DNA from 3 places in the Sporosarcina beigongshangi genome. Region 3 is predicted to be linked to each of the others. Evidence: riboswitches for the same ligand, from Rfam matches in the RefSeq annotation. Region 3 holds a riboswitch; each other region holds the start of a gene.
The links. A riboswitch is a leader RNA that binds a small molecule or an ion and turns the genes downstream of it on or off. The one in region 3 is predicted to bind S-adenosylmethionine.
Positions count from the first base shown of each region.

Region 1: another riboswitch for S-adenosylmethionine. It lies ahead of R2B77_RS15430 (methionine biosynthesis PLP-dependent protein); the one in region 3 lies ahead of R2B77_RS08895 (methionine ABC transporter ATP-binding protein).
Region 2: another riboswitch for S-adenosylmethionine. It lies ahead of R2B77_RS11880 (5-methyltetrahydropteroyltriglutamate--homocysteine S-methyltransferase); the one in region 3 lies ahead of R2B77_RS08895 (methionine ABC transporter ATP-binding protein).

Region 1 covers NZ_JAWLIR010000041.1:32,962-37,246, reverse strand. The annotation lists gene R2B77_RS15445 (AI-2E family transporter) at 1-315, shown strand, start outside; gene R2B77_RS15440 (ABC transporter ATP-binding protein) at 365-1,096, shown strand; gene R2B77_RS15435 (ABC transporter permease) at 1,093-1,839, shown strand; SAM riboswitch class I at 1,966-2,071, shown strand; gene R2B77_RS15430 (methionine biosynthesis PLP-dependent protein) at 2,200-3,321, shown strand; gene metC (cystathionine beta-lyase) at 3,318-4,285, shown strand, end outside.
Region 2 covers NZ_JAWLIR010000023.1:111,885-116,169, forward strand. The annotation lists gene R2B77_RS11860 (urease accessory protein UreF) at 1-17, shown strand, start outside; gene ureG (urease accessory protein UreG) at 36-650, shown strand; gene R2B77_RS11870 (urease accessory protein UreD) at 643-1,449, shown strand; gene R2B77_RS11875 (acyl-CoA thioesterase) at 1,613-2,089, shown strand; SAM riboswitch class I at 2,191-2,304, shown strand; gene R2B77_RS11880 (5-methyltetrahydropteroyltriglutamate--homocysteine S-methyltransferase) at 2,537-3,649, shown strand; gene R2B77_RS11885 (hypothetical protein) at 4,070-4,285, shown strand, end outside.
Region 3 covers NZ_JAWLIR010000013.1:122,503-126,787, reverse strand. The annotation lists gene R2B77_RS08905 (MetQ/NlpA family ABC transporter substrate-binding protein) at 1-553, opposite strand, end outside; gene R2B77_RS08900 (methionine ABC transporter permease) at 622-1,290, opposite strand; gene R2B77_RS08895 (methionine ABC transporter ATP-binding protein) at 1,283-2,308, opposite strand; SAM riboswitch class I at 2,435-2,540, opposite strand; gene R2B77_RS08890 (thioredoxin family protein) at 2,595-2,894, opposite strand; gene R2B77_RS08885 (toprim domain-containing protein) at 2,913-3,254, opposite strand; gene gcvH (glycine cleavage system protein GcvH) at 3,330-3,713, opposite strand; gene R2B77_RS08875 (arsenate reductase family protein) at 3,789-4,148, opposite strand; gene R2B77_RS08870 (acyl-CoA dehydrogenase family protein) at 4,266-4,285, opposite strand, start outside.

The DNA.
Region 1 (4,285 bases), on a different contig from region 3:
GTCGCTGGCGTTATTATTTCACTAATACCACTGGCAATCATTGGTTTTACGATTGGCGGATACCTGACTGTCATTTACTTGCTAATCGCCGTCATGGTCATTCATGCAATCGAAGCCTATATCTTGAACCCAAAATTAATGTCGTCTAAAACAGACTTGCCCGTCTTCTACACATTCGTCGTGCTCATTTTCTCTCAAAACTTCTTTGGCGTCTGGGGATTGATTATCGGGATTCCAGTGTTTGTGTTCCTGCTGGACATACTAGATGTCACAGATAAGGAACCCATCAACAAAAAAGACAAGGTAGATTTATAATCCCTTGTCTTTTTTCTTTATTTACTAGTAAGCAGTAAGGGAGAACTACATGTCAAATTCATATGAACCTGCCATTCACTTTCATGAGGTTGATTTTTCGATTGACGATATACATATTTTAAAAAAGATTACGGGGTCTTTTCCAAAAGGGAAAATTACGACACTTGTCGGTCCTTCTGGTGCAGGAAAAACGACATTGCTCAAATTATGCAATGGTCTGATATCCCCGACGTCCGGGACTATTTTTATTGATAATGAACCCATTTCAACTTATCCACCTATCGAATTGCGCCGCCATATTGGCATCGCCCTGCAAAATGCCCCGATGGTTAAAGGGACTGTCTTGCAAAATCTAGCTCTTCCTTTAGAGCTACAAGGTAAGCAATTGACTGAACGAAAAGCCATCGATATTTTGGAAGATGTCGGACTTGATAAACTCTTTTTACAGCAAAAAACAGCTGATTTATCAGGTGGACAACGTCAAAAGGTATCCATTGCTCGTACACTCATCAATCGGTCCAATATTCTATTGTTAGACGAAATTACATCCGCCTTAGACAGAACATCCTTACGTGAAATTGAGGAATTAATCGTCAAAATCAACCGGGAATTCGGTGTAACGATTATTTGGATTACACATAATTTGGAGCAAGCACTGTCCATTGGCGACTACACATGGGTACTCCGAGAAGGGCAAATCGTAGAAGCAGGTGACAGCAATTTGCTACAATCATCGACCAATGATTTCGTTAAACGCTTTGTACAGGGGGATGTTGAATGAGTTATCTGACGCTAGCCATCACTCTAATTTTCGTTGTCATTCCTCTGTCACTATCCAAAACATTACGATTGGGCTTGGAAAAAGATACGATTATCGCAACGTTTCGTTCCATTATCCAATTGTTTGCTGTCGGCTATATTCTTAAATTTGTTTTTGAATCGGATAGCTTGTTATACATCTTTTTAATGGTGACGCTAATGATTGCAGCAGCTACACAAAATGCCCGTAAGAAAGGGCAAGCCATCAAGGGGATTACGTGGAAAATCGCAGTAACACTTATTGTCGTTGAAGTACTGACACAAAGTATTTTACTTGGTTTTCATATCGTACCAGCGACTGCCCAATATATCATTTCAATTAGCGGCATGGTTGTCGGCAACTCTATGGTGCTCGCTATTTTATTTCTCAACCGATTCTCCGCAGAGGTTGAGTCACATCGCGAGGAAACCGAATTGATTTTGTCACTCGGAGGGACGCCAAAGCAAGCCATTCATCGACAGCTCATCACAGCCATTAAATCGAGTATGATTCCAACCATCGAAAGTCAAAAAACGATTGGCTTAGTCCAGCTCCCGGGTATGATGAGCGGACAAATTATTGCAGGTGCAGACCCTGTCCAAGCGGTCCAGTTTCAATTGCTCATTATTTTCCTATTACTAACGACCGCCGCCGTAACGAGTGCATTGCTCGGATTTTTATCCTATCCAACGTTATTCAATCAGCGCATGCAGCTGTTGAGATAAAAACTCCAGCACCTGTACAGAGACTGGAGCTAGATTGGGCAAGAAACTAAAAATCGCCTCTTGTCTTTTTTTTCATAACATGATAGAGTTGGATAAATTAATCTTTTCTAATAATTTCATATTTTATTCTTATCAAGAGAGACGTAGGGAGTGGCCCGATGATGTCTCAGCAACCAGCCTAGAAAGGTATGGTGCTAATTCCAATAGACGATAGCCGTCTTGAAGATAAGAAGATTGACTTCAATATTATTTGAGGGCCCTCTTCTTATAGAGGGTCCTCTTTTTAATTTTATTTTACAGAGATCCCCTCAGCAATTAAAGCCCAGTGTAATTCATTTCAAGTGAAAAGGATGATAAAAAATGACGAGCAAAAGTTTTGAAACACGATTAGTACAGCTAGGAAATAATAGTGATCCGAAAACCGGTGCGGTCAACCCGCCGATTTATTTATCGACGGCCTACAAGCACGATGGACTTGGTCAATCGACTGGCTATGACTACTCTCGGACGAAAAATCCAACACGCTCCATTTTAGAAGAAGGCATTGCGAACTTGGAGGGTGGAGATGCAGGTTTCGCCTGTAGTTCCGGTATGGCTGCGATTCAATTAGTGTTATCCCTGTTCCGTTCAGGCGACGAGTTGATTGGTCCGGAAGACATTTATGGCGGAACATATCGCCTGCTAGACTATTATGCCGACATCTATTCCATTACGACGACGTACACAGATTATAAAGACGTTAAAGAGACCGAGGAATTGATCACAGGGAAAACTAAAGCTCTTTTCATCGAAACACCAACCAATCCGTTGATGCTGGAAATTGATATTGTTCAATACGCGGAACTCGCCAAAAAGCATGATTTGTTGCTCATTGTCGATAACACATTTTATACACCATATTTCCAAAGGCCAATTGAATTCGGTGCTGATATTGTTTTGCATAGTGCAACGAAATACATTGGCGGTCATAATGATGTGCTTGCTGGATTGGTTGTGGCAAAAGGGGAAGAAATTTGTGCCAAACTTAGCTCCAACCATAATGCAATTGGCGCGGTCCTGTCCCCTTTCGATTCATGGTTAGTCGTTCGAGGATTAAAAACACTCCACTTGCGCATGAAACAACATGATAGCAATGCGAAAATCATTGTAGATTATTTACAAAATGAGCCGCTTGTCAAAGATGTGCTGTATCCAGGAAAAGGCGGTATGCTGTCCTTCCGCCTGCAAGAAGGCGAATGGGTTGGACCATTTTTAGAAAACCTGAAACTGATTACATTTGCGGAAAGTCTTGGCGGCGTAGAGAGTTTCATTACGTATCCAACAACTCAAACCCACGCAGATATCCCATTGGAAAAGCGGCTACGTCGTGGCGTCGATGACAAATTGCTACGCTTTTCCGTTGGAGTAGAAGATGCGGATGATTTAATTGCAGATTTAAAGCAAGTATTTGCGACATTACAAAGTGAGGTGCCTCAGCTATGAGTTCACGTGAAGAAAGATTGGAAACAACCATCATTCATGCATCAACACGCGGAGATTTCGAACAAAAAACAGGTGCTGTCAATGTGCCGATTTACTTATCCTCTACGTTCCATCAAGAAAGCTTTGATAAGTTCGGTCCTTATGATTACAGTCGTTCTGGCAATCCAACAAGAGATGCTTTAGAAAAAACAATCGCGGCTTTGGAGGGCGGTGCAAGAGGGCTGGCATTTGCTTCTGGCATTGCTGCTATTTCTTCAGCATTTATGCTGTTGTCTGCTGATGATCATATTGTCATCACTGAAGATGTTTACGGCGGAACATTTCGCTTTGTTACCGAGGTATTGACGAAATTTCGGATTGATCACACCTTTGTAGACTTGGGCGACTTGGAGGCTATTAAACAAGCAATCCAGCCGAATACAAAATTGATTTACATCGAAACACCGTCCAATCCACGTCTGGGCATTACGGATATTGAAGCTGTGGTCAATATTGCAAAAGCGAATAATTGCTTAACATTCCTTGATAATACATTCATGTCGCCGCTTTATCAGCGTCCACTCGATTTAGGTGTAGACGTTGTCCTGCATAGTGCAACGAAGTTTTTATCAGGGCATAGTGATATCATCGCTGGTCTAGCTGTGACAAAGGATGAGGAGCTCGGCAAACGCTTGGCATTTATCCAAAATTCCTTCGGTGCTATTTTAGGTGCGCAAGATTCCTATACACTTATTCAAGGGATTAAAACTTTAGGAGCTCGCTTGACGCAATCAACTGCCTCCGCGACTAAAATCGCCTCCTATTTGGATGAGCATGCACTAGTGGAAGAGGTGTTTTACCCTGGTTTAGCGAGTCACCCAGGACACGTGATTCACGCCAAACAGTCCACAAGTGCAGGCGCAGTATTGTCATTCCGTTTACCAAACAGAGAGACAGCCAAAGCATTTGTGGAAAATGTCAAAAT
Region 2 (4,285 bases), on a different contig from region 3:
GGTTGTTTATTTCTTGATTTGGAAGGAGTTATTTTATGAAACCAGTACGTATTGGCATCGGTGGACCAGTTGGATCGGGCAAAACTTCGCTCGTCGACCAACTTACACGTGTGATGCATAAAGACTATAATGTGGCGGTCATTACGAATGATATTTACACACGTGAAGACGCTCAATTTTTAATAAATAGTGGTGTGTTGGAAGAGAACCGCATTTTAGGTGTTGAAACGGGAGGTTGCCCGCATACAGCCATTCGTGAAGATGCTTCGATGAACTTTGCAGCAATAGATGAACTGAAAAACCGTTTTGCCGACTTGGATATTATCTTTGTGGAAAGTGGCGGCGATAATTTGTCTGCGACGTTTAGCCCTGAGCTTGTTGACGGTTATATCTATGTCATTGATGTTGCAGAAGGTCAGGATATTCCGCGTAAAGGCGGTCCAGCATTAACGCGCTCAGATTTATTATTAATTAATAAAACTGATTTAGCTCCGTATGTTGGCGTGGATCTTGAATTGATGGATAGTGATGCAAAAAAAATGCGTAATGGTCGTCCATATATTTTCACGGATGTACGAACGCAGAAAAATGTTGATAAAGTAGTCGATTGGATCAAGCACAGTATGCTGTTGGAAGGTGCAGGTGCTTAAACCAACCCGCGCCATCCATCACGGGAAACTGGATATGGCATTCGAATTAAGGAGAGGCTTTACACGGATGCCGCATGTTTACCAACAGCCTCCGTTGAAGGCGAGTCGGGAATTGTACGAAGGACAAGATCCGACTGCGACCGTCTATATTATGGAGTCGTCTGGCGGGATGGTATCGGGGGATCGCAATGATATTACAGTGAAGCTTGGACCAGATAGTCGAGTACGGTTGACGCAGCAATCGGCGTTGAAAATCTATCCGTCGCATACGGGTGATATATGCCTGTTTACAATCGAGGTCGACCTTGCGGAACGTTCGCGTTTGGAGTGGATGCCTGAGGTGCTTATTCCATTTGTTGACGCGAAATTTCAAGTGGACACAACGCTACGAGTTGCGGATGATGCGACGATATTATGGGGCGAGATTGTCGCGCCTGGACGTGAAAAACGTGGTGAGGTATTTGATTATCAATCATTTCGGTCGAATTTTAAGATTTTCGTTGAGGATGAGTTGATCGCTTTTGACTCGCTACATTTTGCACCGCAGGATGTTGACCTTGGTAGCATAGGTGTCCTTGAGGGAGCGATGTATGTCGGTTCCATTTGGCTTGTTTCGCCGAATGCCAAGGATGTTGATGTGCGCGCATTGCAGGAAACGTTGCGGATTGAAGAGGGATTGAAGGCCGGTATAACGAGGCTTGAAGGCAATGCAATTCACTGCAGATGGCTGGCGGTCGACCAGTGGAAGATGCAAGAAGAAATGAAGCGCGTGTATGCGTTGCTGGCGGATATGGTTTAAAAGGACACCCTTGCGAAGGGTGTCCTTTTTGGCGGTGGAAGGCATGTTGATTTATCTTGACAGTTACTAAAAGCTCCCTAATCGATTTTCAGTTTTCAGTTCGTGGAAAATGCCTGATTAGGTGTATACTGTATTCAAGTAATGTTACTAGGGAGAGAATTCGATGATAGAAAATAGACCTATGGGCCAATCGCGCACAATCCAGACGAAACTAGTTTTACCGCCAGATACCAATCACCTTCAGACGATTTTTGGGGGACAGGTCCTCGCCTATATAGATGAAATTGCTGCAATTACGGCAATGAAACACTCAAATACGGCAGTTGTTACTGCCTCAATTGATTCAGTTGATTTCATGTCATCTGCACGTGTCGGTGATGTGCTAGAGCTTGAAGCAATTGTCACATCAACGGGAAGAACGTCGATGGAGGTTTTCGTATCTGTCCATTCAATGAATCTATTAACGGGTGTAACGAAATTGACAACAGAATCCTTTTTGACGATGGTTGCTATGGATGAAAACAATAAACCTACGCCAGTGCCGGGTATTTATCCGGAAACGGAAGTTGAAAAGAGCTTGTTCGACACGGCACCAGCACGTCGTGAACATCGGAAATTGCGGAGTGAGATGAAGCATTAATCTGAACGAATAGTATGTCAATTTAAAATAGTTTTCACTTTACCTGTTGACATTCTATTTAGGGGCATGTAAAGTATGAGCTACCAACTGAATACGTAACTTTCTTATCCAGAGAGGTGGAGGGACTGGCCCTTTGATACCTCAGCAACAGACTTTTTTAGTACTGTGCTAATTCCAGAAGCCGAAGCATTTTGCTTGTAGCTTGAAGATAAGAAGAGCAAAAAGCGAAATTGCCAAAACCTCTTCTTGAATTGTAGAAGAGGTTTTTTTGTTCTATCTGGAGACTGTTACCTTCAAGGAAATAGGGAGGGAATTTATGTCGAATGGATTAATCAAACAGTACGCTCATTCGCGATACTGCCCCAAGATAAGCAAGTAGCAGCACTCATTTGTGCTCTTACTATAAGATCATCATTTACTACTAAAAATAGAAAGAAGGAATTTACCATGACAAATACATCAACTACTGTAACGAAAGCGCCATTCAGAGCAGATCACGTAGGAAGTTTACTACGTCCAGATAATTTGCACCAAGCTCGAAAAGAATTCAAAGAAGGTACGCTTACAGCACAACAATTACGTGAAGTTGAAACGCAGGAAATTAAGCGTGTTGTCGATAAGCAAATTGAAGTCGGCTTGGAGCTTGTGACGGATGGTGAATTTAGACGTACATGGTGGCATTTGGACTTCTTGGAGCATCTAAATGGCATCGAAGGTTATGTGCCAGAAACGGGCTATGAGTTTGATGGTGTAGAAACTGAACGCTACAACATTCGTACAACGGGAAAAATCTCATTTAATTCAGATCATCCTTTCATTAAGGACTTTGTCGAATTCAATAAAATTGTCGATGGTCGTGCGGTTGCCAAACAAACGATTCCGAGCCCGAACCAATTATTCCATCCTGATATTTTCAACGCAGCGGTATATCCCGACTACGAAGCATATGCGGTGGATATCATCAAAGCTTATCAAGATGCGTTAAAAGCCTTTTACGATGCGGGCGTTCGTTATTTACAATTGGATGATGTTTACATTGCGGCACTTTCTTCGCCTGATCTTCAGTTCGGCGATCAAGGCTATACAAGAGAACAATTTATAGATCTAGCCTTACGTGTCATCAACGGTGTGTTGGAAGGAAAGCCGGAAGATTTAATCGTCACAACGCACTTATGCCGTGGAAATTACCAATCGACGTGGGCATTCCAAGGTAGCTATGGACTGATTGCACCAACATTATTCGCGAAGGAAAAAGTAGATGGCTTCTTCTTGGAATATGACGATGAGCGTTCAGGAGACTTTCAACCATTGGACCATATACCAAACGGAGGTGCAAATGTCGTCCTTGGTGTTGTCACATCGAAAGACGGTAAACTAGAAGACAAAGAAACGATTAAAGCGCGTATTCAGGAGGCGGCAAAGTATGTGCCACTTGAACAACTGTGCCTTAGCCCACAATGTGGCTTCGCTTCTACACATCATGGCAACAAGCTGACAGAAGATGAGCAATGGGAGAAATTAAAGTTTATCGTAGATGTTGCAAAGGAAGTTTGGAAGTAAAATAAATAATCCTGAACAAAGCCCATTCGCTTTGCTCAGGGTTATTTATTTTGCAATAAAAGGGACAGTGAAGATTGTTTGTGCATCGGTTTACCGATTGCGAGAGATGTTTTCATAAGGTGACAGTACCTCTACTATACACGCCTTTATGTGGATAAGCCTTGGAATGTACGAATAGAAATAGTTTTCGCCCACTGACTTACTAACAGATTCAGTCATATTTGCTAGTAATCAACATATGAATGTGGACAAGCTGTTGTTTAGTGAGAATTGGTTGATTATCCACATGTGGGTAACTAATTTACTTCGCTTTGGTTGTTTGAAGAGAAATTTGTCCACACATGTTCGACAAAGAATCTTTATGAATAGAGTGAAACTTCGTCCATTCATTTCCGTATATAGGTAAAAGGGGTGTGGGCGATGAGGCAGGATATACATGAACGGCAAATGGATCTAACGATGAGGCGGACTGCGTATAATCGTATTAAAAGGCGACTTGATGGGGCAGAGGTTCAGTTAAAGGAGGCCATTGTGCTACGTGATGAGCTTCATAGACAATTGACGAAAGAGCAACAAGATGTTGTGAAGCTTGGGAAATTTTCTTTTGCGAATAAAATCAAAGAGTGGACAGGTAAA
Region 3 (4,285 bases):
CAACAATATCTTTTACTTCTGCACTTACTTTATCCACACCGTCAGCCAATTTAATGAGGCCAGCAGACTCCAGCAATGATAGAACGCGACCGTGCTCAGCGACAGAGTTACTGAAAATAATGACAGCACCGTCTGGTAGATCTTCGATTGAATCATACTTTGTTGAGTATACAGCCATTGGTTCAATGTGAATCGCACCAGCATTTGCAAATTTATAACCATGGTCAATCACTTGTTGATCCAAGTAAGGGATGTGTTGGAAGAAGTTCGCATCCAAGTCCCCTGATTCAAGGTCTTTATTCGGCAACACATAATCTTGGTACGTTTCGATTTCTAGCTCAATGCCTTTTTCCTTCAAAATAGGTTGTGCTTGTTCAAGAATAATGGCGTGTGGTGTATTAGAAGCACCGATTTTAATTGTCGTTACTTCTTCACTACCTACATCTCCGGCGCTACCGCTAGTCTTATCATCGTTACCATCATCCTTTGCACCACATGCAGCAAGCGCAAGGACAAGCACCGCTAATAAAATTCCTGTTAATAGTTTCTTCATTGACTAAACTCCCCTTTTTCTCTATTGTTTTTATATTTCAGGCATTGCCTGGTATTCCAATAAGTGGGTTACCTTTTGTCCAACTTCTTAACAATGGCATCCCCGATAAATTGAAGGATGAATACGATAATAACGATTAAGATCGTTGCTACTTGCACGACGTCAGTTCGGCTACGTTGGAAACCGTCAAGAAATGCTAGATTTCCCAGTCCACCTGCTCCAATGACTCCCGCCATTGCCGTATATCCAACCAATGCAATAGCTGTGACTGTAATGCCCGATACAAGTGCTGGCATTGATTCAGGTAGCAAAACTTTAAAAATAATTGTTCTGGTTTTTGCTCCCATTGACTTAGCCGCTTCGATAACACCTTTATCGATTTCTTGTAGTGCAATGAGTACCATTCGTGCATAAAAAGGTGCTGCTCCTATAATAAGTGCGGGCATTGCCGCATTCGGCCCACGCATCGTACCGACAAGAAATTTTGTCAAAGGAATCAGTAATATAATCAAAATAATGAAAGGTATCGAGCGGAAAATATTAACAAAAGCACCTGTAATGAAATTCGCCAATTTATTCGCCCAAAGCTGACCAGGACTAGATAGAAAAAGTACAACACCTAGTATCAGCCCAATAATCAATGTTAGAACGGTTGAAATAGCAGTCATATAAAGTGTTTCTGCTGTTGCTTCCCACATTTTAGGCCAATCGACAGTTGGAAACATGTTATCAATCATTGCCGATCACCTCCGTCTGGACATCTTGCTCATTGAGATAGCGAATCGCTTCTTCGACAATTTTTGCATCCCCTACAAGTTGAAGGATCAGCGTACCGTATGCTCCCCCATGCGTGTGGGAGATATTTCCTTGCACGATGTTTACGTCGACAGCAAACTTCCGAATCAAACTTGCTAAAACAGGTTGTTCTGTTCGCTCGCCAACAAAAATGAGTTTGACGAGTGTACCTGATGGGAACTCTTCTCTAATATGTTCCATTGCTTGTTTCGCTTCCACCGATTCTGTTATTTGAGAGACGAATCGTTTCGTAATCGGCTCCCTCGGCGATTGGAATACATCGAGCACATCGCCCATTTCAACAACTTTTCCAGCCTCCATGACTGCTACACGATGACAAATTTTTCGAATGACATGCATTTCATGTGTAATCAATACGATCGTCAGACCGAGTCGCTTATTAATATCTGTTAACAGATCAAGAATTGAATCAGTTGTTTCAGGGTCCAGTGCCGAAGTTGCTTCATCACATAATAGAACCTCAGGATCATTTGCAAGTGCCCGGGCAATGCCGACACGTTGCTTTTGCCCGCCAGATAATTCGGATGGAAAGGCATTTTCACGACCGCTTAAACCAACTAAATCAATCAATTCCGCTACTTTCCGTTCACGTTCTGCTTTTTTTACACCTGCAATTTCAAGTGGAAAAGCAATATTGTCTTTTACTGTTCGCGACCAAAGTAAATTGAAGTGTTGGAAAATCATACTTACTTTTTGACGCGCTTTCCTTAATTCATTGCCTTTAATCGTCGACATTTCTCGTTTACCAATTGTAATCTTCCCCGACGTTGGTGCTTCAAGTCCATTTAGCAGCCGAATTAACGTACTTTTCCCCGCTCCGCTATAGCCGATAATTCCAAAAATTTCGCCTTCACCAATTTCAAACGACACGCTATCGACCGCTATTATGCTGCCTTCACCTTCACCGAATCGCTTATTAACATCCGTTAAATGAATCATTGTTTTCACCTCTGAAAATAATATGCTCTTTAAGTGTCCAACTTTGCCTAGTTCTTTTAACATAAAAAGCCTTCCTGCAGACGGGCAGAAAGGCTAAACGTTATCATAAATAAACGTATGTCCAATCTCTCATCTCCCAAAGTAAATACTTTGTGTGATTTGGCACCATTTCACTTTCGTGACGGTTGCCGGGCTTCATAGGGCACTATCCCTCCACCTCTCTTAATAAGAGCGACCTATTCAATTAAATACTAATACACATGCTACCACAGCACTATATAACTTGTCAACCTATCATTTCAAGAAGATACGGAACGGATTGAAATGCATAGATTTTATGCTGCACAAGGCCATCCTTTTGAATGAGTAAGCAAGGAACACTTTCGATTTCATAATCCGTTGCCAAGTCTTGCACGTAATTCAAATCCGCTTTCCCGATTGGCATATCTGGCTTCATCGCTGACACAACTTCCATCATTTTCGATGCGACAGCACAGGTCCCACACATCGGTGTATATAGATAATACAGTGCGGAGGACGACTCCTTCAAAACCGCTTCCCATTGTTCGCGTGTCCATGTTTCCATTGCGTTTAAACCATCCTTCTATACTGTAAAATTAGAGTGTAAAGCGAAATTCGCTTCAAGTAAAATTGTTGCCAATACTTGATAAGGTGTTGTTTCCACTTCTTTATAAACCTTTTCTGTATATAAATGAATCGCGTTAGGGAATTCCCTTCTGACTAACGTTCGAATCTTTTCACCGGATTCATCCGCATCGACAAAGACATAGAGCTCATGTTGTTCATAAGGTGCCAGCAATTCTTCCAGTCGATAAGGGCTGACGGTCCCATTCGTACAAATGATGTCCACGGGTTCAGCAAGAATTCGTGCAAGACGTTTTTTGTCTGCACTTCCTTCGACAACAATCACCTTGTCATACGTCACACAGATTCCTCCCTGTTCCATTTTATGATGCAAAAAAACGCCGAGATAACACCGGCGTTTAGATGGAAGATTACGTTATTCTCCGACTGTCATTTTTTCATATGCTTCAGCGGACATCAATGCATCTACTTCGGATGCATCAGATGGTTCAACAACAATCATCCATGCATTTTCGTATGGAGATTCATTCACGAATTCAGGGCTGTCTTCCAGTCCTTCGTTCACTTCAATTACTTTACCGCTAATTGGCGCGTACAATTCTGAAACTGTCTTAACGGATTCAACGCTTCCGAAAGGCTCGTCTGCTTTGATTTCGTCACCAACGGATGGAAGTTCAACGAAAACGATATCGCCAAGTTCAGATTGTGCAAAATGTGTAATTCCGATTCGGAAGTTACCGCCTTCTTCTTTTACCCATTCATGCTCTTCAGAATAACGCAGATCTTTTGGTGTACTCATTCCGTAACCCCTCCAAATATATAATTTCATTCACTTCAATATTCGCATATTTTGTACGTAAAGACAAGGAAGGAATCACTTTGCCCAGACGTTTTCAAATTCCTCTTCCTTGAAACCAACCGTCACCTTATTATCACCAAAAACAAGTGGCCTTTTTATCAGCATTCCATCTGAAGCTAGCAAACTAATTTTCTCTGCATCTGACATTTCCGGTAGTTTGTCTTTCAAATTCAGTTCTCTGTACTTCATCCCACTGACGTTAAAAAACTTTTTCAATTCTAGCCCGGACGCTGAAATTATTTTACTCAATTCCTCTGCTGAAGGAGGAGCTTCTGCAATATTGACCTCTTCATAATTCAAGCCATTCGTTTCAAGCCATGCCTTTGCTTTCCTGCACGTACCGCATTTTGGATATCCGTAATATGTAAGTCCCATATCTCAACACCTCCATTTTCGCCATTATAACAGAAAAATCACCCAGATACCTATAGGTAACTGGATGATTGTTAAATCCGCCGGCGGCTTGAATTAGCAAACCATTTCTGCCAATTCTTAAACGATGTATTTCTCAG